DNA from 2 places in the Blastococcus sp. SYSU D01042 genome. Region 2 is predicted to be linked to the other one. Evidence: predicted binding sites of a transcription regulator. Region 2 holds the regulator's gene; the other holds the start of a gene.

Region 1 (12,062 bases), 190 kb from region 2:
ACGTCGTCACCGTCGCCACGGTCGGCACCTTCGTCGCGGCCCCGTTCTGGCACGCGGCCGGCCGGCTGGGCCGACCCGAGGTGCGCAGGCTCGCGATCGCCTACACGGTGGCCGGTGTCTACCTCGTCGTGCTGGCGGTGCTGAACCCCCGGCGGCCCGACGGGACCTACGCGAGCGAGGCGCTGAATGGCTTGCTCGGCGCGAGCGCGCTCATAGTGATCATCGCCGGTTGTGTGCAGCTGCGCGGCCTGCGGCGCCGGGTGTACGGCGGCGGGGGAGTGGTGCCCGTCCAGCGCGATCCCGCTGTCGCGCGGGCGCTCGAGGGCAGCGGTCGTCGGGAGGAGGCGCGGCAGCTGATCGCTCGGGACCCGGGCATTCGCAGGGAACTCGGCGTCGGCCGTCCGGACCTCGGCCGCGGCTACGACGACGGCGGTCTGATCGACCTCAACACCGCGCCCGCCACGCTCATCGCGCAGGTGTGCGGCATCGATCGATCGCACGCCGAGGCCATCGTCGCCGGACGTGAGGCCCGCGGCGGCACGTTCTTCAACATCGGCGAGGTGCTCGTCGAAGGTCCGCTGCCGCCGCACGTCCAGGACCAGTTGCGCGAACGCGCCATCTTCTGATCACGGGCAGCACACCGAGCAGACATGACCCCGTCGGCTCGACGACATCTCGATCACATGGGCACCGCCGGCACCACCTGCCCGAGGGGCCCGTTCGGACGTCACGGTCGGCATGGTGCGCCCCAGAAATCGAGCGAGAAGCACTTACGGTCGTCGCCAACGACCAGGATCGCTCACGCCGGAGGACGCAGCCGTGGTTCTACCCCTCATCCCGCTCGCTCTGATCGGGCTCGGCGCGAGCACGGGCCTCGGTGGCCTGGTTACCGGCGTCATGGGTGGCATGAAGATGAAGGACGCCGGGGCCATCGCCGACGCGGCTCGTAAGCGCTACGACAACTCCATAGCGCTCACCGAGGAGCGCGTCGGCGACAGCAACGAGCGCATCCAGCAATACGGCCGGCAGCAGGAGCAGTCCCGTCGGCTGGTGATCGAGCGCATGGGCGCATTCATCGAACGCCACCGTCAGCAGGTCAAGCAGAATGCGGCGCAGTTGCTCGACGGGCTGAATGTCGAACAGCGGGAGATCGAGGCCTTCACCGGAGTGCTCACCGCGGACGTTAACTGGCTGAAGGGCGCCGGCATGGCGGCTCTCACCGGAGCGGGCACCTCCGTGGGGATCCCGGGTGCAGTCACGGCGCTTGGAGCCGCAAGTACCGGGACGGCCATCAGTTCACTGTCCGGCGCCGCTGCGCAGAACGCCACCATGGCCTACCTGGGTGGTGGATCCCTGGCTGCCGGCGGGGGAGGCGTCGCAATGGGCACCGCCGCGCTCGGTGTGGTCACCATCGGACCGACCCTGCTCATCGGTGGTCTGACCTTGAACGGCCAGGGCGAGAAGGCCATGACCAACGCGAAGGACTACGAAGCGAAGGTTGCCATCGCGGTCGAGGACCACGCGGCGTTCCGCTCATCCCTTGACACGCTCGACACCCGCGTCGAGGAAGTGAGCGACGTCCTTGCCGGACTCGTACACCGAGCTCAGGAGGCGCTCTTCGTTCTGGAGCAGCTGGACTTCGACTCGAAGCAGCACTCCGGCGAGTTCAAGCGCGCCTTCTCCCTGACGCGAGCGGTGCGGGACATCTGCGCCGTCCCTCTGATCGCCGAGGACGGACAGATGAACTCGGATATGACCAGCGTGATCCTCAAGTACAAGGAGATGAAGTGACGGTCGCCAAGAAGCCGGTGGAGGGCGAAGTCCTCCCGCCTGCCGGGTCCGCGTTGCGCGCGGTCGACGCCCTCGGGGCGCTCAACAACGTCATCGACGGCGCCAGGGACTACCTCCGCCTGCGCGAGGAAGAGCACACCAAGCGCGCGAAGATCGACGCCCACGCCACGGTCGAGGTCACTCGGATCCAGGAAGCGAGCTCCCTGCTCAAGCACTACTTCGAGCAGGTCTTCGCCGAGCGATCCACGACGATCGACGGGCTCTTCCGGCACCTGGACGTCGCCATGATGAGCGGTAACGAGAACGCCACGACCGCCGCGCTCGAGGGGATCGTCGACCTGGCCAAGTCGTCACCTCTGGCCGACATCGGCGACCTGAGCCAGATCCGGAAGGCGCTGGACGACCCCGACCACGTCTGGGAGCTGTAGCCCTCCTGCGAAGCCATCGACGACGCTGATCAGGCTTCCCGGGTGGCTGTGCCCTACGCCGTTCTGCTGATCAGCAGGGTTCGGTGGCCGCCGTCACAGCAGGGTCACGGTGACGTGCGAGCATCGCCCGGTGGCCGACTCTCACCGCCTGCTGATCGCCAACCGCGGAGAGATCGCCGTCCGCCTCGCCCGCGCCGCGGTGGCCGAGGGCATGGTGAGCGTCGCCGTCGCGGGCGCCGACGAGCCCGACGCCCCGCACCTCTCCGCCGCCGACCAACACCACGCCCTCCCCGGCACCGGCCCGGCCGCCCACCTCGACGTCGCCGCGGTCGTCGCGGCCGCGCAGGCCACCGGGTGCGACCTGCTGCACCCCGGCTACGGCTTCCTCTCCGAGAACCCGTCCCTCGCCGAGGCCTGCTCCACGGCCGGCATCACCTTCGTCGGCCCGTCGCCGGCGACCCTCGAGCTCTGCGGCGACAAGGTCCGCGCCCGCGCACTCGCGCACGAGCACGGCATCCCGGTCCTCCAGGCCACGGATGCCGACGAAACCGCCGTCACCGCGCTGCTCGACGACAGCGGCGCCGTCATGCTCAAGGCCCGCGCCGGCGGCGGGGGGCGCGGCACCCGCCTCGTCCGCCGCGGCGAGGACGTCCCCGCCGCCATGGACCGCGCCCGCGCCGACGCCGAGATGGCCTTCGGCGACGGCACCCTCTTCGCCGAGACCTACCTCGACCGCGTCCGGCACATCGAGGTCCAGGTCCTCGGCGACGCGACCGGCGCAACAGCAGTCCTCGGCGACCGCGACTGCACCCTCCAGCGGCACCGGCAGAAGATCATCGAGATCGCGCCCGCCGGCGACCTGCCCCACGACACCCGCCGGCGCCTGCACGACGCCGCCGCCACCTTCGCCCGCGCGGCCGGCGTCATCGGCCTGGCCACCGTCGAGTTCCTCGTCCCCGCCGACGACCCCGACAACTTCGTCTTCCTCGAGTGCAACCCGCGCCTGCAGGTCGAGCACACCGTCACCGAGGAGACCACCGGCCTCGACCTCGTCCGCCTCCAGCTCAGGGTCGCCACCGGCGCCACCCTCGCCGACCTCGGCCTCGCCGACGGCGCCCCCGCCCCCCGCGGCGTCGCCGTCCAGGCCCGCGTCAACGCCGAGACCGTCACCGCCGACGGCGCTCTCGTCCCCTCCGCCGGCACGATCACCGCGCTCACCCTCCCCGGCGGCCCCGGCGTCCGCGTCGACACCGCCGCCCGCCCCGGCGCCCAGCAGAGCCCGCTGTACGACTCGCTGCTGGCCAAGGTCGTCGTCTCCGAGCGGATGGGCGACCTGGAGGACGCCCTCCGCGCCCTCGACCGGGCCCTCGCCGAGGTCGACGTCCGCGGCGTCGCCACCAACACCGCCTTCCTCCGCGCAGTCGTCACCCAACCCGACGTCGTGGCACGGAAAGCCACCACCACGTTCGTCGACGATCACGTCGCCGAGCTGGTCGCCGCCGCCGGCCAGCACACCGCCCCGGAAGAGCACAGCGAGGACGGCCTCCACGCACCGGTCCCCGGCACCGTCGTCGCGATCGAGGCAAGAGCCGGCACGACCGTCGAGCCCGGGGGAGTGGTGCTCGTCCTCGAGGCGATGAAGATGGAGCACGTCGTCGCGCTTCCGGCCGGCGGCACGGTCCACGAGGTGACGGTCAAGGTCGGCGACACCGTCCAGCAGGGGCAGCTGCTCGCCACCGTCGAGCACACCGACGGCGACCACCAGGGCCAGCAGGACCAGTTCGACCTCGACGCCGACCGCGCCGACCTCGCCGAGGTCCGCCGCCGCCACGAACTCGGCCTCGACGAGCACCGCCAGGAGGCGGTCGCCAAGCGGCACGCCCAGGGCCGGCGCACGGCACGGGAGAACCTCGCCGACCTCGTCGACGAGGGCAGCTTCCTCGAGTACGGCCCGCTGGTCTTCGCCGCCCAGGAGCGCAGGCGCTCACGGGAAGAGCTGCAGGAGCGCACCCCGGCCGACGGCGTCGTCGGCGGGCTGGCCGACGTCAACGGCGACACCGTCGGCAGGGCCAACAGCGCCGCCATCGTCGTCTCCTACGACTACACCGTCCTCGCCGGCACCCAGGGCATGCGCGGCCACCTCAAGAAGGACCGGCTGTTCGAGCTCGCGGAGAAGCGGCGGCTGCCCGTCGTCCTCTTCGCCGAGGGCGGTGGTGGCCGGCCCGGCGACGTCGACCACCCGGTCGTCTCCGCGCTCGACACCGCCGCCTTCACCCTGTTCGGCCGGCTCTCCGGGCTCGTCCCCACCGTCGGCATCGCCAGCGGCCGCTGCTTCGCCGGCAACGCCGCGCTGCTGGGTACCTGCGACGTCGTCATCGCCACCGAAGACGCCAACATCGGCATGGGCGGCCCGGCGATGATCGAGGGTGGCGGCCTCGGCGTGGTCGCGCCCGAGGAGATCGGGCCGATCGACGTCCAGCACGCCAACGGGGTCGTCGACATCCGGGCCGCCGACGACGCCGCCGCCGTGGCCGCGGCCAAGCAGTACCTCTCCTACTTCCAGGGCCCGGTCGCCGACTGGACCGCGCCCGACCAGCGCCTCCTGCGCCACCTCGTCCCGGAGAACCGCAAGCGGGTGTACGACATCCGCGCCGTGCTGCACGCGCTCGCCGACGAGGGGAGCGTGCTCGAGCTCCGCGACGGCTGGGGCGCCGGCATGGTCACCGCGCTGGCCCGGGTCGAGGGCGCGCCGATCGGCGTGCTCGCCAACGTGCCCACCCACCTGGGCGGCGCGATCGACGCCGACGCCGCCGACAAGGCCGCCCGCTTCCTGCAGCTCTGCGACGCCCACGGCCTGCCCGTCGTCTCGCTGTGCGACACCCCGGGCTTCATGGTCGGCGTCGAGTCCGAGAAGACGGCCACCGTCCGCCACTTCTCCCGGCTGTTCGTCATCGGCGCCAACCTGTCGGTGCCGCTGGGCACCGTCGTCGTCCGCAAGGCCTACGGCCTCGGCGCGCAGGCCATGGCCGGGGGCAGCACCAAGGTGCCGCGGTTCACCGTCGGCTGGCCGTCGAGCGAGTTCGGCCCGATGGGCCTGGAGGGCTCGGTGCGGCTGGGCATGCGCCGGGAGCTCGCGGCCATCGAGGACGACGACGAGCGGCAGGCCGCCTACGAGGCCGCCGTCGCCGCCGCCTACGAGCGCGGCAAGGGCCTCAACGTCGCCGCGCACTGGGAGATCGACGACGTCATCGACCCCGCCGACACCCGCCGCTGGATCACCACGCTGACCCGTGAGGCGGCGGCCACCCCGCGGCCGGCCGGGCGGGTGCGGCCGAACGTGGACACCTGGTAGCAGCGCGTCCATCCAGGCCGGAGGCCTTGGCGCGGCGGGGTGCCGGTTCCTACGATCTGCGGGCACGGGGCCCTGCGTCGGATCTGCCGGAGCCGCCATGAACGCGCCCCTGATCGTCGCCGTCGACGACGATCCGGCCCTGCTCGCCGCCGTCGAGCGGGAGCTGCGCACGCGGTACTCACCCGACTACCGCGTCCGCACCCTGGGCTCGGCCGCCGAGGCGCGGAGCACCTTCGAGGAACTGGCCCGCACCGGCGAGGAGGTCGCGCTGGTGCTCGCGGCCGAGCAGCTCGGCGGCGCTCCCGGCACCGAGCTCCTCGGCGAGGTGGCCCGCTGGTTCCCGCAGGCCCAGCGCGCCCTGCTCATCGCCTGGGCCGGTGTCGGCGTGCCGGAGGTCGGGGACGCCCTCTTCGAGGCCATCGCCCGGGGCCGCATCGACGACTACGTGGTCCGGCCCGCGCCCCCGCCGGACGAGCAGTTCCACCTGGCCATGTCGACGTTCCTGCTCGCCTGGGCCGAGACCCGCCGGCGCGCCCCGCACACGATCGAGGTCGTCGGCGAGACCTGGTCGGGCCGGGCGTACCGGCTGCGCGAGGTGCTCGGGCGCTGCGCGATGCCGCACCGCTTCTGCCTGGCCGACTCCGACGAGGGCCGGGCCATCCTCGCCGGCACCGGGCCGCGCAGGTTCCCGATGCTCGTCATGCCCAACGGTGCGGTCATGGAGGACCCCACCGACACCGACATCGCGCGCTCCGCCGGCAAGGAGCTCGATCCGTCGGGCGAGTGCTACGACCTGGTGATCGTCGGCTGCGGCCCGGCCGGGCTCTCCGCCGGCGTGTACGGCGCGTCCGAGGGGCTGCGCACCGTCGTCATCGACTCGGGCAGCATCGGCGGGCAGGCGACGAGCAGCTCCTCGATTCGCAACTACCTCGGCTTCCCCCGTGGGGTCACCGGCGCTGATCTCGCCCGCCGCGCCTACCAGCAGGCCTGGGTGTTCGGTGCCCGCTTCGCCTTCATGCAGCAGGTCACCCACCTCGCCCGCGAGGACGGCGAGATCGTCGTCGACCTGCACACCGGTGGCGTCGTGCGCGCCCGCGCGGTCGTCCTGGCCACCGGCGCCAGCTACCGGCGGCTCGGCGTCGAGTCGCTGGAAGCGCTGAACGGTGCCGGCGTCTTCTACGGCGCCGCCGCCTCAGAGGCGTCGCTGGTGGCGGGGGAAGAGGTGTTCATCGTCGGCGGCGCCAACTCCGCGGGGCAGGCGGCGATCCACCTGGCCGGCTACGCCAAGCGGGTCACGCTCGTGGTCCGCGCCGCGACGCTCGAGGCCGGCATGTCGCACTACCTGGTCCGGCAGGTCGAGGAGACGCCGAACATCGAGGTGCGGACGAGCACCGAGGTCGTCGACGGCGGGGGCGACGGCTGGCTCGACCACCTGGTGCTGCGCAACCGGGCGGACGGCGGACTCGAGACCGTCGGCGCGTACGCGCTGTTCCTCATGATCGGAGCCCAGCCGCACACCGCCTGGCTGCCGCCGACGTTCCAGCGGGACGCCTCGGGCTTCGTCGTCACCGGGTCGGAATTGGACGCCGACGCGTTCGCCCCGCTCGGCCGGCCGCCGCTGCCGCTGGAGACCAGCGTGCCGGGCGTGCTCGCGGCCGGGGACGTCCGGAGCGGGTCGGTCAAGCGGGTGGCCTCCGCCGTCGGAGAGGGCTCGGTGGCCATCCAGTTCGTCCACCGCCTGCTCACCGGCGACCGTCGGGGCCCCCAACCAGCCGGCCTTCCGAGCCCCCGAGCGGGAGTGCACTGACCGCGACGATCGCGGACCTGCGTCGTCCGGCGTCAGCCCGACGGCCAGCTCCGGCGCAGCAGGACCGGAACCGCCGTGCGCCCGTTGCCGACGTGCATGCTGCAGTCCAGGCCGTCGCGGTCGCGGAGGATCGCCTCGACCGCCGAGACCCAAGCGTGGTCATCAGCGGAGAGCCCGGCCGGGCCACGGCGTTCCACCAGCAGAGCCAGGTGCAGGCCGCTGGGGTCGACGTCCTCGGTGTCGGCGACCGCGGCGTGCACGGCGACGAGGTTGCCGAGAGCTTCGCGGTCGGGCTCGAGCGGCACGTCGTCCACCGGCATCAGCAGCGGAACCATGCTGCCGTCGCGGCGGAGCCAGGCCAGGAACAACGTGCGGCGGGACGGCGGGCCGTCGAGCTGCAGGAGGGCGCGCCAGCGCTCGGTCAGCTCGGCGTCGCTGGTGACGGGAACGGTGGGGTGCGGTCGGGTCGACATGGACGGGGACTCTGGCGCAGCGGCGCGAGCTGGATGGAGGTTGTCCACAGGCGCGGACGTCCGCGACGCGGGCGTCGCCGGCTCAGACCAGGGCTGCGCCGACCGGCCCGTCAAGGCTCGCGACCACACTGTGGACAAGTCGCTGAGCTGCGAGTTCATGCTGCGCGCGCCCCGCGGTGGCGGTAGACTTCGAACACCTGATCGAACGACGTGGGAGGTTTCGTGGGCGAGTTCGCATCGGCGATCGACGCGCTCGAGGCCTTGACCGCCGACGACCTGTTCGATAGCTCCGACGCCGACCTGCTCGATCGCACCCTCGCGCTGACCCGCGCCCGGAACATGATCGACGCGGAGCTGGCCCGCACCGTTCGCCGCGCCGACTGCGCCCAGGCGGCCGAGCGCGACGGGCTGAAGGCGATGCGCCCCTGGCTGCGCACGCATGCCCGGCAGTCCGGGCCGGCCGTCACCGGTCTGATCAAGGCCGGCCGGGTGCAGGAGCACCTGCCGGCGGTGGCTGCCGCCTACGCGGCCGGGCAGATCACGACCCACCAGGTGGAGCTGCTGGCCGAGATCTGCACCCCCGCCGCGCTGGAGAAAGCCGCGGCGGCCGGCGTCGACCTGGCCGAGATCGAGGCCGCTCTGGTCGCGGTCGCGGTGCAGGCGCCCCACCGCGACCTGCAGAAGGCCGTCGGCGCCTATCTAGCAGCTCTCGATCCCGACGGGCCCGAGCCGGACGCGACCGAGGAGCGGGCGGTCACGATGGTGCAGCACCCCGATGGCTCCTGGACCATCGGCGGCGCCTTGGACGCCGTCGGCGGCGAGAAGGTCGCCACCGCTCTGGAGTCGATCGCCGCGAAGAGCCGCTGCGCCGGTGACACCCGTACCCGCGCCCAGCGGCTCGGCGACGCTCTCGTCCAACTGGCGGACATCCATCTGGCCTCGGGGGAGCTGCCGACGCTGCGCACCGTCAAACCGCACGTGGGGGTGCTGGTCGGTCTGGACGACCTGGTCGACCCCTCCGAGGGCATCGGTGCCGCGACGTCGGGCCTGGGGGCGGCCATCTCCGCCGCCCGCGCGCGGATGCTGGCGTGCGACGGCAACGTCACCCGCATCGTGATCGGCCCGGACTCGATGCCGATGGACGTCGGCCGAACCCACCGGGTCGTGCCGCCGCACCTGCGCCGGGCGGTGGAGCTGCGCGACCAGTGCTGCGTGTTCACCGGTTGCGAGGCGCCGGCCTGGTGGTGCGACGTCCACCACGTCCTGCACTGGGCCGACGGCGGGGACACCTCCCTGGAGAACTCGGCGCTGCTCTGCGAACGCCATCACACGAAGGTGCACTCCGGTTTCCGGATCGAACGAGATTCGCACGGTCGATGGCACACCTACCGCCCCGACGACACCGAGATCCTCATCGGAGTTCCGCTGCTCCACTGAGCGAGGTGGAACGGGTCCGACGTCACGGGGGCGCAAGCGTCCACGGCGTGGGTCAGACGCGCGCCGGAGCCGCCTCAGTCGCCGCCGTCCACGACACCGGCCGGCTGCTCGGCGTGGACGCTGCTGGCCAGGTCGATCAGCACCGCGACCGCGCCCGGCAGGTCCAACGCCGCCCCCTCGGCGCAGGCGGCCTCGTACTGGTCCGCCGGCAGCGCGGCGCGGGTGGCGGCGACGTACGCCTGCCCGTCCACCGGGTCCATCAGCATCGGGTCGTAGCCCACCCGGCGGCTCAGCGTCTCCACCGCACCCAGGATCAGCGCCCCCGAGCGCGGTGAGCCCGCCGCGGTGGCCGCGCCCGCGCCGGTGAGCAGGACCGCGAGGACACCGGTGGCGTCGTCGTCGGCCAGTGCCGCGCTCACCCCCATCGCCGCCGCGCGCACCGCCTCGGGGCCGCGGCCGAGCGCGAGCAGCACCTTGGCCCGCACGAACAGCGCCGACCCGACGGCCCAGCTGTGCCCGAACTCGACGGCGATCGCCTCCGCCTCGTCGAGGTGCCGGAGCGCGGCGTCGGCGTCCCCGGCCATCCGGGCGAACTGCCCCCGCGTCATCGCGATCTCGGCCCGCACCCAGCCGACCCCGCTGCGCTCGGCGGCCGCCACCGCCTGCTCGGCCTCGACCTCGAAGCTGGCGATCGCCTCCTCCTCGCCGAGCAGCGCGCGGACGAACGCCCGCAGCACCATCGCCAGCGCGACGGTGTCGCCGGCCTCCTCGGGGGCGAGGGTCACGACCTCCTCCACCCGCTCGCGGATGGAGACCACGTCCCCGGCGAGGTAGGCGAGCAGCGCGTCCCCGAGCAGCGCCCGCACCCGCACGCCGGCCGGCGCGCCCGGTGCGGCCGCGAGCGCGTCGGCCAGCCACTGGCGGCCCTCGGCGACCTGGCCGCGCCGGTACCACCACCAGTTGACGGCCGCGGCGATCCGCAGCGCCGCCTCGCCCTGGCCGGTGGTGAGCGCGTGCCCGAACGCGGCGCGCACGTTCAGCCGCTCGGCGTCCAGCCGCCGCCAGCCGGCCGCCCCCTCCCGCCCGCGCAGGGTCGGCTCGATCCGCTCGGCGAGGTCGACCAGGAAGGTCAGCTGCCGGTCCCGCAGCCGACGCCGCGCGGCGTCGTCCAGCAGCGTGTCGGCGTACTGGCGCAGCGTCTCGAGCATCCGGTACCGGCCGGCGCCGTGGTCGATCTGCAGCAGCGACTTGTCCACCAGCGCGCGCAGCGGCATGAGCGTGCGCGCGCCGTCCCCAAGCTCCGGTCCGGCGACGGCGTCGACGGCATCGGTGGCGAAGCCGCCGGAGAACACCGACACCGCCGTGAACAGGGCCAGCTCGTTCTCCGGGAGCCGGTCGACGCTCCACCGGATGGTGGCCGCCAGCGTCCGCTGCCGCTCCGGCACGCCGCGCACCTCCTGGCCGAGGACGGCGAAGCGGTCCCCGAGCCGGGCCACCAGCTCGGTCAACGGCATCGTGGTCAGCGCGGCCGCGGCCAGCTCCAGCGCCAGCGGCAGGCCGTCGAGCTCCGCGCAGAGCCGCCGCACCAGGGGCAGGTCCGCGGGGGACGGCGCCACCGAGGGCACCGCCAGGCTCGCCCGGTCGAGGAAGAGCCGGACCGCGTCGCTGTCGTCGCCCTCCACGTCCAGCGGCTCGCACGGCAGCACCGACTCACCGGGCACGCCCAGTGGCTGCCGCGACGTCGCCAGCACGCGCAGGTCCGGGCAGCGCGCCAGCAGCGTCGCGGTCAGCAGGGCGGCGGCGTCGAGCAGGTGCTCGCAGTTGTCGAGCAGCACGAGCAGCTGCCGGTCGCGGAGCGCGTCGGCCAGCGCCGTAACCGGATCGCCGACCGACAGCTGGATGCCGAGCGCCGTGGCCACCTGCGCGGGGAGCAGGGCGGGCGCGCTGGTGCCGGCGAGCTCCACCAGGACGGCGGGGGTGCCGCGCGCCTCCGACCGCCGCGCGCCCTCCAGCGCCAGCCGCGTCTTGCCGCTGCCGCCCGGGCCGACGACGGTGACCAGCCGCTGGGCGGCGATCCGGGCGCCCAGCACGTCCAGCTCGCGCACCCGGCCGACGAACGAGGTCAGCGGCGTGGGCAGCACGGCGGTGACGTTGCCCAGCCCGCGGAGGGGCGGGAAGTCGGCCCGCAGGTCCGGGTGGCGCAGCTGGGCCAGCTGGACCGGGGCGGGGAAGCCCCGCAGCCGGAACGAGCCCAGGACGGCGAGCTCCGCGTTCCACGGCAACCGGCCCCCGGCGGCGTCGGCAGCGGCCGACGACACCAGCACCTGCCCGCCGTGCGCCCCGGCGCAGATGCGGGCCACCTGGTGAACCGCCAGCGCGACGTAGCCGGGGCCGACCGGGGTCGCCTCGCCGGTGTGCACCCCCATCCGGGCGACGACCCGCACCGCGCCCTTCCAGCGCGGGCCGGCCAGCCCGCGCTGGGCGTCCAGGCACGCGGCGATCGCGTCCCCGGCGTCAGCGAAGGCGGCCAGCACCGCGTCGCCGTCGGTCTCGACGGCGATCCCGTCGTGCTCCCGGCAGCAGCGGCTCAGCAGCGCGCGGTACCGCTCCAGCAGGGCCGGGTACTCCTCGCCGAGCTCGTGGAACAGCCGGGTGGAGCCCTCGATGTCGGACATCACGAAGGTGACGACGCCGGCAGGCAGCCGACCGTCGCGAGTGGAGGACCGGCGCGACCGGCCCGCGCGTGGGCGTGCCGCTGCGCCGTCCGCGGGCGC
Region 2 (12,062 bases):
ACGGGCACGCGCTGGGCCGGAACGTCGCGGCGGACCTGGGCTTCGGCCGCGCCCGCCCGTACCGGCACCGCGACCTCGGCCTGGTCGCGGACCTCGGCGGGTGGGACGCCGTCGCCAAGCCGCTCGGCATCAGGCTGCGCGGGCCGCTGGCCAAGGCGGTGGCCCGCGGCTACCACCTGTACGCGCTGCCGGCGGTCACCAACCGGGTGCGGGTGGCCGTCGACTGGGCGCTGGCCGCGGCGCTGCCGGCCCAGGACGTGCAGATCGGCGCGATCCCGCGCGAGGCCGCCCTCGTGAGCACCGCGCAGCAGACGGAGCGGTACCTCGCGGGCTGACCGCCTGCCGTACCCGGGATGGACCCGGGCGGGTGGTGCGTTGTACCCGGCGATGACAACTCAGGTGCTTGGAACGCACGACCGTGCAACGCTGGAGACGATGACAACCGCTCAGAACCGCGCCATCCTCGACGACGCCGAGGCTCGCGTGGACAAGGCCGCGGCAGCCCGCGCCGCCGACGTGCGTCCGGCGCGCGACGAGGCCGACGACACCACCGGCAGCTACGACCTCGAGGCCCGTGGGGCGCTGCGCCGCGTCGCCGGTCTGTCGACCGAGCTGGCCGACGTCACCGAGGTCGAGTACCGGCAGCTGCGCCTGGAGCGCGTCGTGCTGGTCGGTGTCTGGACCGAGGGCACCCAGGCCGACGCCGACCGCTCCCTGGCCGAGCTCGCCGCCCTCGCCGAGACCGCCGGCTCGGAGGTCCTCGAGGCCGTGAGCCAGCGCCGCGACAAGCCCGACGCCGCCACCTACGTCGGCTCGGGCAAGGCCGCCGAGATTCGCGACATCGTCGCCGCGACCGGCGCGGACACCGTGATCTGCGACGGCGAGCTCACCCCCGGCCAGCTCAACCAGCTGGAGAAGGTGCTCAAGGTCAAGGTCGTCGACCGGACGGCGCTGATCCTGGACATCTTCGCCCAGCACGCGACGAGCCGGGAGGGCAAGGCGCAGGTCGAGCTGGCGCAGATGCAGTACATGCTGCCGCGGCTGCGCGGCTGGGGTGAGTCGATGTCCCGGCAGGCCGGTGGCCGCGTGGCCGGCGGTGGCGGCATCGGTACCCGCGGTCCGGGTGAGACCAAGATCGAGACCGACCGGCGGCGCATCCGCGCGCGGGTGAGCAAGCTGCGCCGGGAGATCGCCGGCATGTCCACGGCCCGCACCACGCAGCGGAGCAGCCGCGACCGCAACGCCACCCCCAGCGTCGCGATCGCCGGGTACACCAACGCGGGCAAGTCGAGCCTGCTCAACCAGCTGACCGGTGCCGGCGTGCTGGTGGAGAACGCGCTGTTCGCCACCCTGGACCCGACCGTGCGGCGGGCCGAGGGGCCCGACGGCCGGGAGTACACGCTCACCGACACCGTCGGGTTCGTGCGGCACCTGCCCCACCAGCTCGTCGACGCCTTCCGGTCGACGCTGGAGGAGGTCGCGGCGGCCGACCTGCTGCTGCACGTGGTCGACGGCTCGGACTCCGACCCGCTGGGCCAGATCAACGCCGTGCACGTCGTGCTGCAGGAGATCGACGCCTCCGCCGTGCCCGAGGTGATCGTCGTGAACAAGGTCGACGCGATGGACGAGGAAGCCGTCCTGACCCTGCGCCAGGCGCTGCCCGGTGCGGTCTGGGTGTCCGCCCGCACCGGCGCCGGCATGGACCAGCTGCGCGAGCTCATCGCCGCCCGCCTGCCGCACCCGGACGTCGACGTCGACGTGCTGGTCCCGTACGACCGGGGTGACCTGGTCGCCCGCGTCCACCGCGACGGCGAGGTGCTCGCCGAGGCGCACGAGGCCGGGGGAACCCGGCTCACCGCGCGGGTCGACGGCGCCCTCGCCGCGGCACTCGAGGGTTTCGCCGTCCCGGTCGGCTGACCGGGACGGCCGCGACCGGCTCGTCCAGGTCACGACGAGGTCACAGCCCGGTACGGTGAGCCCGTGACGAGCGGCGTGGTGCGCGACGCCGGCCCCCGGGGGACCACCTCCGGGCAGCCGGTGGGGCGGCCGTCGTGGTGGGCGGTGGTGGTCTGCCTCCTCGCCGGGGGGCTGATCACCCTGGACCTGCTGACCTGGGGGGCCACCGAGCGCCTCGACCTGCGGGTGTCCGACGTGGTGACGAGCTGGGGGCTGGCCGATTCGGCCGCCTACCCGCTGGTCTGGGTCGTGACGCAGCTGGGCGGCCGGGTGACGATCCTGGCCGTGCTGGTCGGGCTGGTCGGCTACCTCGCCTGGAGCCGGCGGACGCTGCTGCCCGTGCTCCGCGTGCTGGTCGCCGTGGTGCTGCTGACCGGTGCCGTCTACGCCATGAAGTACGGCACCGGTCGCACCGCACCGCGGTTCCCGGGCAGCTACTTCTTCCACGACGACGGCGCCTCGTTCCCGTCCGGGCACGTCGCCAACGCCGTGCTGATGTGGGGCGTGGCGCGGTGGCAGGCCGTCGAGTACGGGCTGCCCGTCCGGGTGCAGCAGGCGTTCTGGTGGCTGAGCGTCGTCGGGCCGGTGCTCACCGGGCTGTCGATGATCTCGCTGAACTTCCACTGGGTGACCGACGCCGTCGTCGGGGCGGCGGTGGGCGTCGTGCTGCTGGGCGTGGTTCACGCACTCGACGCAATCGTTCTGTCACGCTGGGTTCGTGCCCGAGCAGGCCGGCAGACCGCCTAGCGGCTTCGGAGGACGGCGAGCCACGCGAGCCATCCGGCTCGGCGCGGTGGTCCTCCTGGGTTCCCTCACGCCCGTCGCCGGCGCGGCCGGGGTCGCCGCGGCCGAGGAGGCCGCCCCGGCGGTGCGGTGCCAGATCACCGATCCCGCCCTCGCCGAGATATCCGGCCTGGTCGACCTCGGCGACCGGATGCTGGTCATGAACGACGGCGGGGACCGGCTCGGCGTCTCGGTGCTCGACGCGGCCTGCCAGGTCCTCGAGACCCGGACCGCGGCTGTCGACCCCTACGACCCGGAGGACCTCGCGCTCGGTGGCGACGGCACCCTCTGGCTGGCCGATGCCGGAGACAACACGGCCGTGCGCTCGACCGTGGCGCTGCTCGCGCTCCGCCCCGACGGTTCCGCGGGCGTCCACCGGCTCACCTACCCGGACGGCGCGCACGACTCCGAGGCGCTGCTGCTGGCGCCGGACGGCACGCCGTTCCTCGTCACGAAGGACGTGCTCGGCTCCAGCGGCGTCTACCGGCCCACCGCGCCGCTGTCGGCGGAGGCGACCGTGCCGATGGAGCGGGTGGCGACGGTCAACATGACGCTCACCGGGACCCCGGGCGGCCCGGTCGGCCGCGCCGGTCAGCTGATGATCACCGGGGGAGCGGTGGCCGGCGACGGGCACGCGCTGGCGCTGCGCACCTACACCGATGCCTACGTCTGGCCGCTGACCGGCTCCGACGTCCCGGCCGCCCTCGCCGGCACACCGGTGCGCATCCCGCTGCCGGAGTCGCCGCAGGGAGAAGCCATCAGCTTCACCGCCGACAACCAGCAGCTGGTCGTCGCCAGTGAGGGCGTGCCCAGCGACGTCGTGGTCGTCCCGATCCCCGCCGCCACCCCGGGGAGCGCGCCGGCGTCCTCGGGCGCTGCGGTGCCCACGCTCAGCGAGCTGACCGGCGACGGGAGGTCGGCCATCACCTCGGCGATCATCGCCGCGGTCGTCGCCACCCTGGTGGTGTGGATCTGGGGACTGGTGCGCCGGAGCAGGACCCGTCCCTGACCCGGGGCGGACGTCCGCGCCGGCCCCGTGGGGTGGGGCCGGCGGGGAGCTCGGATCAGACGCGCCGCAGGACGGAGACGACCCGGCCGAGGACCGTCGCGTCGTCGCCGGGGATGGGCTCGTACGCGGGGTTGTGCGGCAGCAGCCAGACGTGGCCGTCGCGGCGCTTGTAGGTCTTGACCGTCGCCTCGCCGTCGATCATGGCGGCGACGATCTCCCCGTTCTCCGCCGTCGGCTGCTGGCGCACGACGACCCAGTCGCCGTCGCAGATCGCCGCCTCGACCATCGAGTCACCGGCGACCTTCAGCATGAACAGGGTGCCCTCGCCGACCAGCTCGCGGGGGAGGGGGAACACGTCCTCCACCGCCTGCTCGGCCAGCACCGGACCACCGGCGGCGATCCGGCCGACCAGCGGCACGTAGGTCGGCGCCGAGAGCGGCTCGTCGGTGCCCGGAGCGGCCTCGGCCAGGGGCGCGGCCGGGCTCGAGGTGTCACCGGGCAGCCGGACGTCGAGCGCGCGCGGACGGTTGGGGTCGCGCCGCAGCCAGCCCTTCTTCTGCAGCACCGAGAGCTGGTGGGCCACCGACGAGGCCGACGACAGGCCGACCGCCTCGCCGATCTCGCGGACCGAGGGCGGGTACCCGCGCCGGTCGATGGAGTCGCGGATGACCTCGAGCACCCTGCGCTGGCGCTGGGTCAGCCCGTCGCCGTCGGTGCCGCGGTCGGGGAAGGAGCGCACCGACGCGGTGCTGCTGCCGGTGTCCGGTTCCGTCGTCGCGCTGCGCGTCCGCCGGCCGCCCGACGTCCCGCTGGTCTCCGCCACGTCTCCTCCTCGCCGGCCGCCGGTGCGGCCGTGCTGGTCGTCTCGCAGAGACCGTAGCGCCGATCATCGCGGCTTTCAAACAGGTGTTCGAAGAAAGTCGTCGCGTCGGGTCGCTTCTGTCGGTGGCGTCCGGTAGACATCGCACAGACGTTCGATTCGAACAACCGTTCGAGGACGTGGTGGGCATGCCGGGTCGGAGGAGTGGTCATGGGAAGCGTGGCGCAGGCCGTGGTGGAGTTCGACGAGGCCGTGCAGGCGCCGTGGCGCCCGCCGCTGGCGGGGGGCACGGCTCGGCGCGGGCAGTTGCGCGCTGTGCCGGACCCGGTCCGGCAGCCGTCGCCTCCCCGCCCGCCGGTGGAGCGGGCCGCGGTCGCGCCGGCGGCGGTGCGCCGCACCCCGTCGACGCCGGCGGCCCGGCCCGCGCGGCCCGCTCGTCCCGCGCCCCGGATGGCGCCCCCGGGTCACGGTCCGGTCGTCCCGGCCGCGCCCGGCCTCCGGCTCACCCGCCGCGCCCGGCGCCTGGGCGTCGTGCTCGGGCTGGCCGTCGGTGTCGTCCTCGGCTCGTGGGTGGGCTCGGCGGTCGCCGGCGGAGAGGAGGGCCTCCGCCTGGCCGGGGAGGTCAGCGTCGTGGTCGAGCAGGGCGACACGCTGTGGTCGATCGCGGCGGCCGTCGCGGGGGACGAGGAGGACGTGCGCGCCGTCGTCGCCGAGATCAGGGAGCGCAACGAGCTCCGCGACGCCGCCCTGGTCCCCGGCCAGGTGCTCGTCCTGCCGTGACCGGCTCGCGCACCCTGACCGACCCTCTCGGCGACAGGGCAACACCTCTCCAACCGGACGAGGTCGCTTCGTCAATCCTCGGTCCGGGCGCCTCCACGCAGAGTGGTGGAGCCAGCGCTTACGGTCATCGCGTGTCAGGTACCACGGACAGCCGCGCCGCTGTGTTCACCGGTTCCCCGCAGTCGGTCGAGGTCTACCAGGCCGGCACGTGGTGGTCGGGCGAGCTGCTGGGCTGGCGGCACGACGCCTCGGGCAGCTGTCAGATGTGGGTGCGCGTGGTCGTGGGCGGGGTCGAGGAGACGGCCTGGATCGACCTGGCCGCCCTCCGGCTCCCCGGCGCCGCCGCGCCGGCCCCGGGGGTCGGGGTGATCGACTCCCGCGTGAAGCAGGAGCTGCCGACCGCCCAGGCGGTCTCGGCCCTGCGCGGCCGGGCGCGCACCGGTGAGCCCGCCGCCACCGACGCGCTGCCGCTGCTCCGCGACGAGCCCGCTGCGGCCGGCGCGCCCGCCGTGGACGCCCCCACGGTCGCGGTCGCCCGCCCCGGCGGCCGTCGTCGCGCCCCCGAGACCGGCGAGGTGCCCGTGCTGTCCGCCCCGGCCGCCGTCCCGGCTGCCGCGTCGGCCGGGCGCCACCGTGCCCCCGCCGACCCCGGCCGGCACCGAGCTGCCGACACCGAGGTCTTCGCGGCCGTCTCCGACGCGACCGCCCAGCTGTCCGCCGTGGGCGCCGAGCACGCGCCCCCCGTCGAGGCGCGCCGCGCGGTCCGGCCGCACGCCGGCGCCGGGTGGACCGTCCCCGCTGCGCGCAGCCCCCGGGCGGAGGAGTCCTACGGCCGGTCGGAGGTCTGCACCGGCCGCATCGAGGTCGAGCCCGACCTCCTCACCCGTCCCATGCGGCTGAGCGACCTGGCACCGCACGCGCGGCGTCCCCGGGTGAGCGGCGCCGTCTCCGGCGCCTGACGGGCCGGCCCCTCGGCGGTTGACCCCGGGTCGGCCGCCGTCGGCTGTCCGCTGGTGTGCCCTCGCATGCCGCCGGTGTCCTCCACCCCTCCGCGGGTTGCCGAGTCGGCATGTCGCCGAGTCGACCCGTCGCCATGTCGACGGGTCGGTGCAGCGCGTCGCCGTCCTGGTCCGGCGCGTCGCGCGGGCGTGTCGTGTGACTGCTGGGAAGGCGTGTTCCTGCGGGTGACAGCAGTGTCGGGGCGGAACACGCCGACCGATGCACGTCTTGCACATCTAGTGGGGCCAGGCTTAGGGTTCCACTAGATCTAGTAGTTACAGAGCTGTAAGCCTTGTCCACACGCTGGTCCTCAGGTTCTCCCCGTGACGTCCACCGGATGTCCCCAGGAGGGTCCACAGGACGGCCGGGCGAGGCCGCCGAGGGAGGTGAACCGCGATGCGTTGCCCGTTCTGCCACAACCCCGACAGCCGTGTCATCGACTCGCGGGAGGCCGACGAGGGAGCCACCACCCGTCGTCGCCGGTCGTGCCCCCAGTGCAACCGCCGGTTCACCACCGTCGAGGAGGCCGTCCTCGCCGTCGTCAAGCGCAGCGGCGTGAGCGAGCCGTTCAACCGGTCCAAGGTGGTGGCCGGTGTCCGCCGGGCCTGCCAGGGCCGTCCCGTCGACGAGGACCAGCTGGCGCTGCTGGCCCAGCAGGTCGAGGACACCATCCGCGCCAGCGGAGCGGCGGAGGTGCCGGCCCACGAGGTGGGCCTGGCCATCCTGCGACCGCTCCGGGAGCTGGACGAGGTGGCCTACCTCCGCTTCGCCAGCGTCTACCGCGCCTTCACGTCGGTCGCCGACTTCGAGAAGGAGATCGCCGAGCTCAAGGCGCGGACGGCCGCGGGTGAGTCCGCCTCCGGCCCGCCCGGCGGCCCCTGAGAACTGTCAGCACCTCCGGGTAGACAGCACACCGAGCACCCCGATCGCGGCTCTTCCCCAGCCCTCCGATCCCGCACCGCGCGGCTCCATGGCGCGCACCGAGCACCACACCGAGCACCAGACGACCAGGGAGAGCTCCACACCATGACCGAGACCGACGACCGCTTGGCCGGCACCCGCGCGCGGCGCAGCTCGAAGGCGCCCAGCCGCAAGGGCCTCAAGATCAAGCGCGTCTTCACCACCGCCGGTGTGCACCCCTACGACGACGTGACGTGGGAGCGCCGCGACGTCGTCATGACCAACTGGCGCGACGGCTCGATCAACTTCGAGCAGCGCGGTGTCGAGTTCCCCGCCGAGTGGAGCATCAACGCCACCAACATCGTCACCACCAAGTACTTCCGCGGGGCGGTGGGCACGCCGCAGCGCGAGACGAGCCTGCGCCAGCTCATCGACCGGGTGGTGCTCACCTACGGCGCGGCCGGCCGCGAGCACGGCTACTTCGCCAGCGAGGGCGACGCCGAGATCTTCGAGCACGAGCTGACCTGGATGCTCATGCACCAGTACTTCAGCTTCAACTCGCCGGTGTGGTTCAACGTCGGCACGAGCTCGCCGCAGCAGGTCAGCGCCTGCTTCATCCTCGCCGTCGACGACGAGATGGACTCGATCCTCAACTGGTACCGCGAGGAGGGCCTGATCTTCAAGGGCGGCTCCGGTGCCGGCCTCAACCTCTCGCGCATCCGCTCCTCCAAGGAGCTGCTCTCCTCCGGTGGCACGGCCTCCGGCCCGGTCAGCTTCATGCGCGGCGCCGACGCCTCCGCCGGGACCATCAAGTCCGGTGGTGCCACCCGCCGCGCGGCGAAGATGGTCGTCCTCGACATCGACCACCCCGACATCGAGGAGTTCATCGAGACCAAGGCGCGCGAGGAGGACAAGATCCGCGCGCTGCGCGACGCCGGCTACGACATGGACCTCGGTGGCAAGGACATCACCAGCGTCCAGTACCAGAACGCCAACAACTCCGTGCGGGTCTCCGACGAGTTCATGCGCGCGGTCGACGAGGGCACCGAGTTCGGTCTGCGGGCCCGCATGGACGGGTCGGTCATCGAGACCGTCGACGCCCGCTCGCTGTTCCGCAAGGTCACCCAGGCCGCCTGGGAGTGCGCCGACCCGGGCATCCAGTACGACGACACGATCAACGACTGGCACACCAACCCCGAGACGGGCCGCATCAACGCGTCCAACCCGTGCTCGGAGTACATGAGCCTGGACAACAGCTCGTGCAACCTGGCGTCGCTGAACCTCATGAAGTTCCTCAAGGACGACGGCACGTTCGACAGCAAGAACTTCGTGAAGGCCGTCGAGCTGGTCATCACCGCGATGGACATCTCGATCTGCTTCGCCGACTTCCCGACCGAGCCGATCGGCGAGACGACCCGCGCCTACCGCCAGCTGGGCATCGGCTACGCCAACCTGGGCGCCCTGCTCATGGCGACCGGCCACGCCTACGACTCGCGCGGTGGCCAGAGCCTCGCCGCGGCCATCACCTCGCTGATGACCGGCACCGCCTACCGCCGCTCGGCCGAGCTGGCCGGCATCGTCGGTGCCTACGACGGCTACGCCCGGAACGCCGACGCGCACGCCCGGGTCATGCGCAAGCACTCCGCGGCCAACGACGCGATCCGCCCGGTCGGCGCCGACGACGCCGACGTGCTCCGCGCCGCCACCGCGCAGTGGCAGGAGTGCCTCGAGATCGGCGCCGAGAACGGCTGGCGCAACGCGCAGGCCTCGGTGCTCGCACCCACCGGCACCATCGGCTTCATGATGGACTGCGACACGACCGGCATCGAGCCGGACTTCGCGCTGGTCAAGTTCAAGAAGCTCGTCGGTGGCGGCTCGATGCAGATCGTCAACCAGACGGTGCCGCGGGCGCTGCGCAGCCTGGGCTACCAGGAGGAGCAGATCGAGGCGATCGTCGAGTACATCGCCGAGCACGGCCACGTCGTGGACGCGCCGAGCCTGCGCCCCGAGCACTACGAGGTCTTCGACTGCGCCATGGGCGAGCGGGCCATCTCCCCGATGGGCCACGTCCGCATGATGGCCGCGGTGCAGCCGTTCATCTCCGGCGCCATCAGCAAGACGGTGAACATGCCGGAGTCGGCGACCACCGAGGACGTCGAGAAGATCTACTTCGAGGGCTGGAAGCTCGGCCTCAAGGCGCTGGCGATCTACCGCGACAACTGCAAGGTCGGCCAGCCGCTGTCCGGCGGCAAGGGCAAGAACGACGGCAGCAAGGACGAGGTCGCGGTCGAGGCCGCCCCGGCCGCCGCGCTCTCGCACCCGGTGCGCAAGCGGCTGCCGAAGAAGCGGACGAGCGTCACCACCTCGTTCAGCGTCGCCGGCGCCGAGGGCTACATGACCGCGGGCATGTACGAGGACGGCAGCCTCGGTGAGGTGTTCCTGAAGCTCGGCAAGCAGGGCTCGACCCTGGCCGGCGTCATGGACGCCTTCTCGATCGGTATCTCGCTGGCGCTGCAGCACGGTGTGCCGCTGGAGACCTACATCCAGAAGTTCACCAACATGCGCTTCGAGCCGGCCGGCATGACCGACGACCCGGACATCCGGATCGCCCAGTCGGTGATGGACTACATCTTCCGTCGCCTGGCGCTGGACCACCTGCCCGTCGAGAAGCGGGCCGGCCTCGGCATCTTCACCGCCGAGGAGCGGGCCGCGCAGGTCTCCGGTTCCTACGGCACCTCGGCCAGCACCCCGGCCGTGACCGAGGAGGACGAGGTCGACCTCGAGGAGCTCCGCGGCTCCGCGCCGATCGAGACCGCCAAGCTGGAGGACAAGGTCACCCCGGCGGGCCCGAAGTCGGTCAAGGAGGCCCACTCCTCGGCCGAGCTGCTCGAGCTGGTCACCGGGACCGCCACCGACGCGCCGCTGTGCATGACCTGCGGCACGAAGATGCGCCCCGCCGGCAGCTGCTACGTCTGCGAGGGCTGCGGCTCCACCAGCGGCTGCAGCTGATGAGCTGACCGGTCGCCGGTAGGCGACGGCGAGAGGGGTGCGGAGACCAGGTCTCCGCACCCCTCTCGTGCGTTCGGCCGCGCGGGAGCGCCTACGGCGTGAGGACGACCCGTCCGACGGCCTTGCGGCTCTCGATGTACTCGTGCGCGGCGGCGGCCTCGGCGAGCGGGAAGGTGCGGTCGACCAGGACGGTCAGCCGGCCGGCGGCGACGTCGTCGACCAGGTCCTGCACCATCGCCTGGACCCGCGGCGTGGTGATCTCGCCACCGAGGTAGACGCCGGTCAGCGACTGGTTCTGCATGCCCAGGACCCCGGCGTTGAACGGCGTGACGTCCCGCCCGGCGTTGCCGACCGTGATGGCCCGGCCCCGGCGGCGCAGGCAGGCGACGGACTTCTGCAGGGTGGAGCCGCCGACGGAGTCGACGACGAGGTGGACCCCGCGCCCTCCCTCGGTGAGGGACCGCACCTCGTCCACCCAGCCGCTCCGGGAGTAGTCGACGGGGTGGTCGAGGCCGAGGTCGGCGAGCGGCTCGAGCCGGGCGAGGGACGACGCGGTCGCGATGACCGTCGCCCCCGCCCGCTTGGCGAGCTGGATCGCGGCCACACCGACGCCACCGGCACCGGCCTGGACGAGCACGGTCTCGCCCTCCTGCAGCCTCCCGAACTCGAACAGGCAGTCGTGCGCGGTGCCGTACGCGACCGGCACGCAGGCGGCCGCGACGATGTCGGCGCCCTCGGGGACCTTCCAGGTGGTCCGCGCGGAGACGGCGAAGAGCTCTGCGTGCGAACCGTGGCTGCTGGTGGCGACCACCCGGTCCCCGACGGCGCGGTCGGTCACGTCGTCGGCGACCGCGACGATCGTGCCCGCGGCCTGGTACCCGACGACGTGCGGCTGGGACAGCAGCGGACCGCCGAGCCGGTTGAGCGTGTCGCCACCCTCGATCGACACCGCCTCCACCCGGATGATCACGCCGCCCGGCGCGAGCTCCGGATCGGGGACCTCCTCGTACTGCAGGACGTCCGGGGGGCCGTTGCGGTGGTAGACGGCTGCCTTCATGCGTGCGCTCCTGATCGTCGAGTGGTCTGGATCACGGCAACGTCCTCGATCCGACCAGCAATCCCGCCGGCACGGGCACCGTCTTCGACCGCAGGTACTCGCCGACCGACTTGCCGATCTGGTCCACCCGCAGGTTCGACGAGCCGCCGGTGCCCAGCAGGCCGACCAGCACGAAGTGCACCGCCCGCAGGTGCGGGAACTCGTGCCGCACCACCGCCAGGTCCGCGGCCTCGGGCATCAGCTCCCGCAGCCGCTCGGTGGTCAGCGTCGTGCGCAGCCACTCCCAGTGCGCCGGGTCGCTCACCCACAGGCCGACGTTGCAGTTGCCGCCCTTGTCACCGGCGCGGGCGTGCGCGAGCTCGCCGAGCAGCGCCCGGCGGTCACCGGCAGGTGCCGCCGGCGGCTCGGGGTGCCGCGGCTGCGCGATCTCGTCGTCGGTCGCCGTCCGGGACGGCGACGGTGCGTCGATGACCGTGCCGTCGTCCAGGACCGCGCGGTGCACGAGCACCTCGGCCGGCAGGAGCGCCGGCCAGTAGTCGATCCGCGGCCACGGCTCCCGGGCGGCCTGGGCGTGCCCGTCGTGGTGGAAGCCCGGGAAGCCCTGCAGGTACAGGCTGCTGACCGCGGCCGGGAAGGACCGCAGCTGCTCGGGCTCTCGCCCGGTGGCGATGACCCGGATCGGCACCGTCGCCGCCCACTGCGACGACGGGTCCGCCGCGGCGCTGCCGAGCGCGGTCACGTCCAGCTCG

What was found. Region 2 encodes LexA, which represses DNA repair genes until DNA is damaged. Its sites were predicted from a motif close to TCGAACANNTGTTCGA; they were not measured.
Region 1: a site for LexA is predicted at 8,041-8,056, ahead of ACI79H_RS12000 (DUF222 domain-containing protein). Genes of this name have one in related genera too.

The regions. Positions count from the first base shown of each region.
Region 1 covers NZ_JBJGZM010000005.1:230,812-242,873, forward strand. The annotation lists gene ACI79H_RS11970 (helix-hairpin-helix domain-containing protein) at 1-626, shown strand, start outside; gene ACI79H_RS11975 (hypothetical protein) at 820-1,791, shown strand; gene ACI79H_RS11980 (hypothetical protein) at 1,788-2,219, shown strand; gene ACI79H_RS11985 (carboxyl transferase domain-containing protein) at 2,350-5,571, shown strand; gene ACI79H_RS11990 (FAD-dependent oxidoreductase) at 5,669-7,378, shown strand; gene ACI79H_RS11995 (hypothetical protein) at 7,411-7,851, opposite strand; gene ACI79H_RS12000 (DUF222 domain-containing protein) at 8,074-9,288, shown strand; gene ACI79H_RS12005 (ATP-binding protein) at 9,363-11,963, opposite strand.
Region 2 covers NZ_JBJGZM010000005.1:43,350-55,411, forward strand. The annotation lists gene ACI79H_RS11145 (NAD(P)/FAD-dependent oxidoreductase) at 1-335, shown strand, start outside; gene hflX (GTPase HflX) at 436-1,917, shown strand; gene ACI79H_RS11155 (phosphatase PAP2 family protein) at 1,981-2,703, shown strand; gene ACI79H_RS11160 (hypothetical protein) at 2,750-3,748, shown strand; gene lexA (transcriptional repressor LexA) at 3,804-4,571, opposite strand; gene ACI79H_RS11170 (LysM peptidoglycan-binding domain-containing protein) at 4,779-5,348, shown strand; gene ACI79H_RS11175 (hypothetical protein) at 5,480-6,307, shown strand; gene nrdR (transcriptional regulator NrdR) at 6,744-7,229, shown strand; gene ACI79H_RS11185 (vitamin B12-dependent ribonucleotide reductase) at 7,374-10,256, shown strand; gene ACI79H_RS11190 (quinone oxidoreductase family protein) at 10,348-11,313, opposite strand; gene ACI79H_RS11195 (acyclic terpene utilization AtuA family protein) at 11,345-12,062, opposite strand, start outside.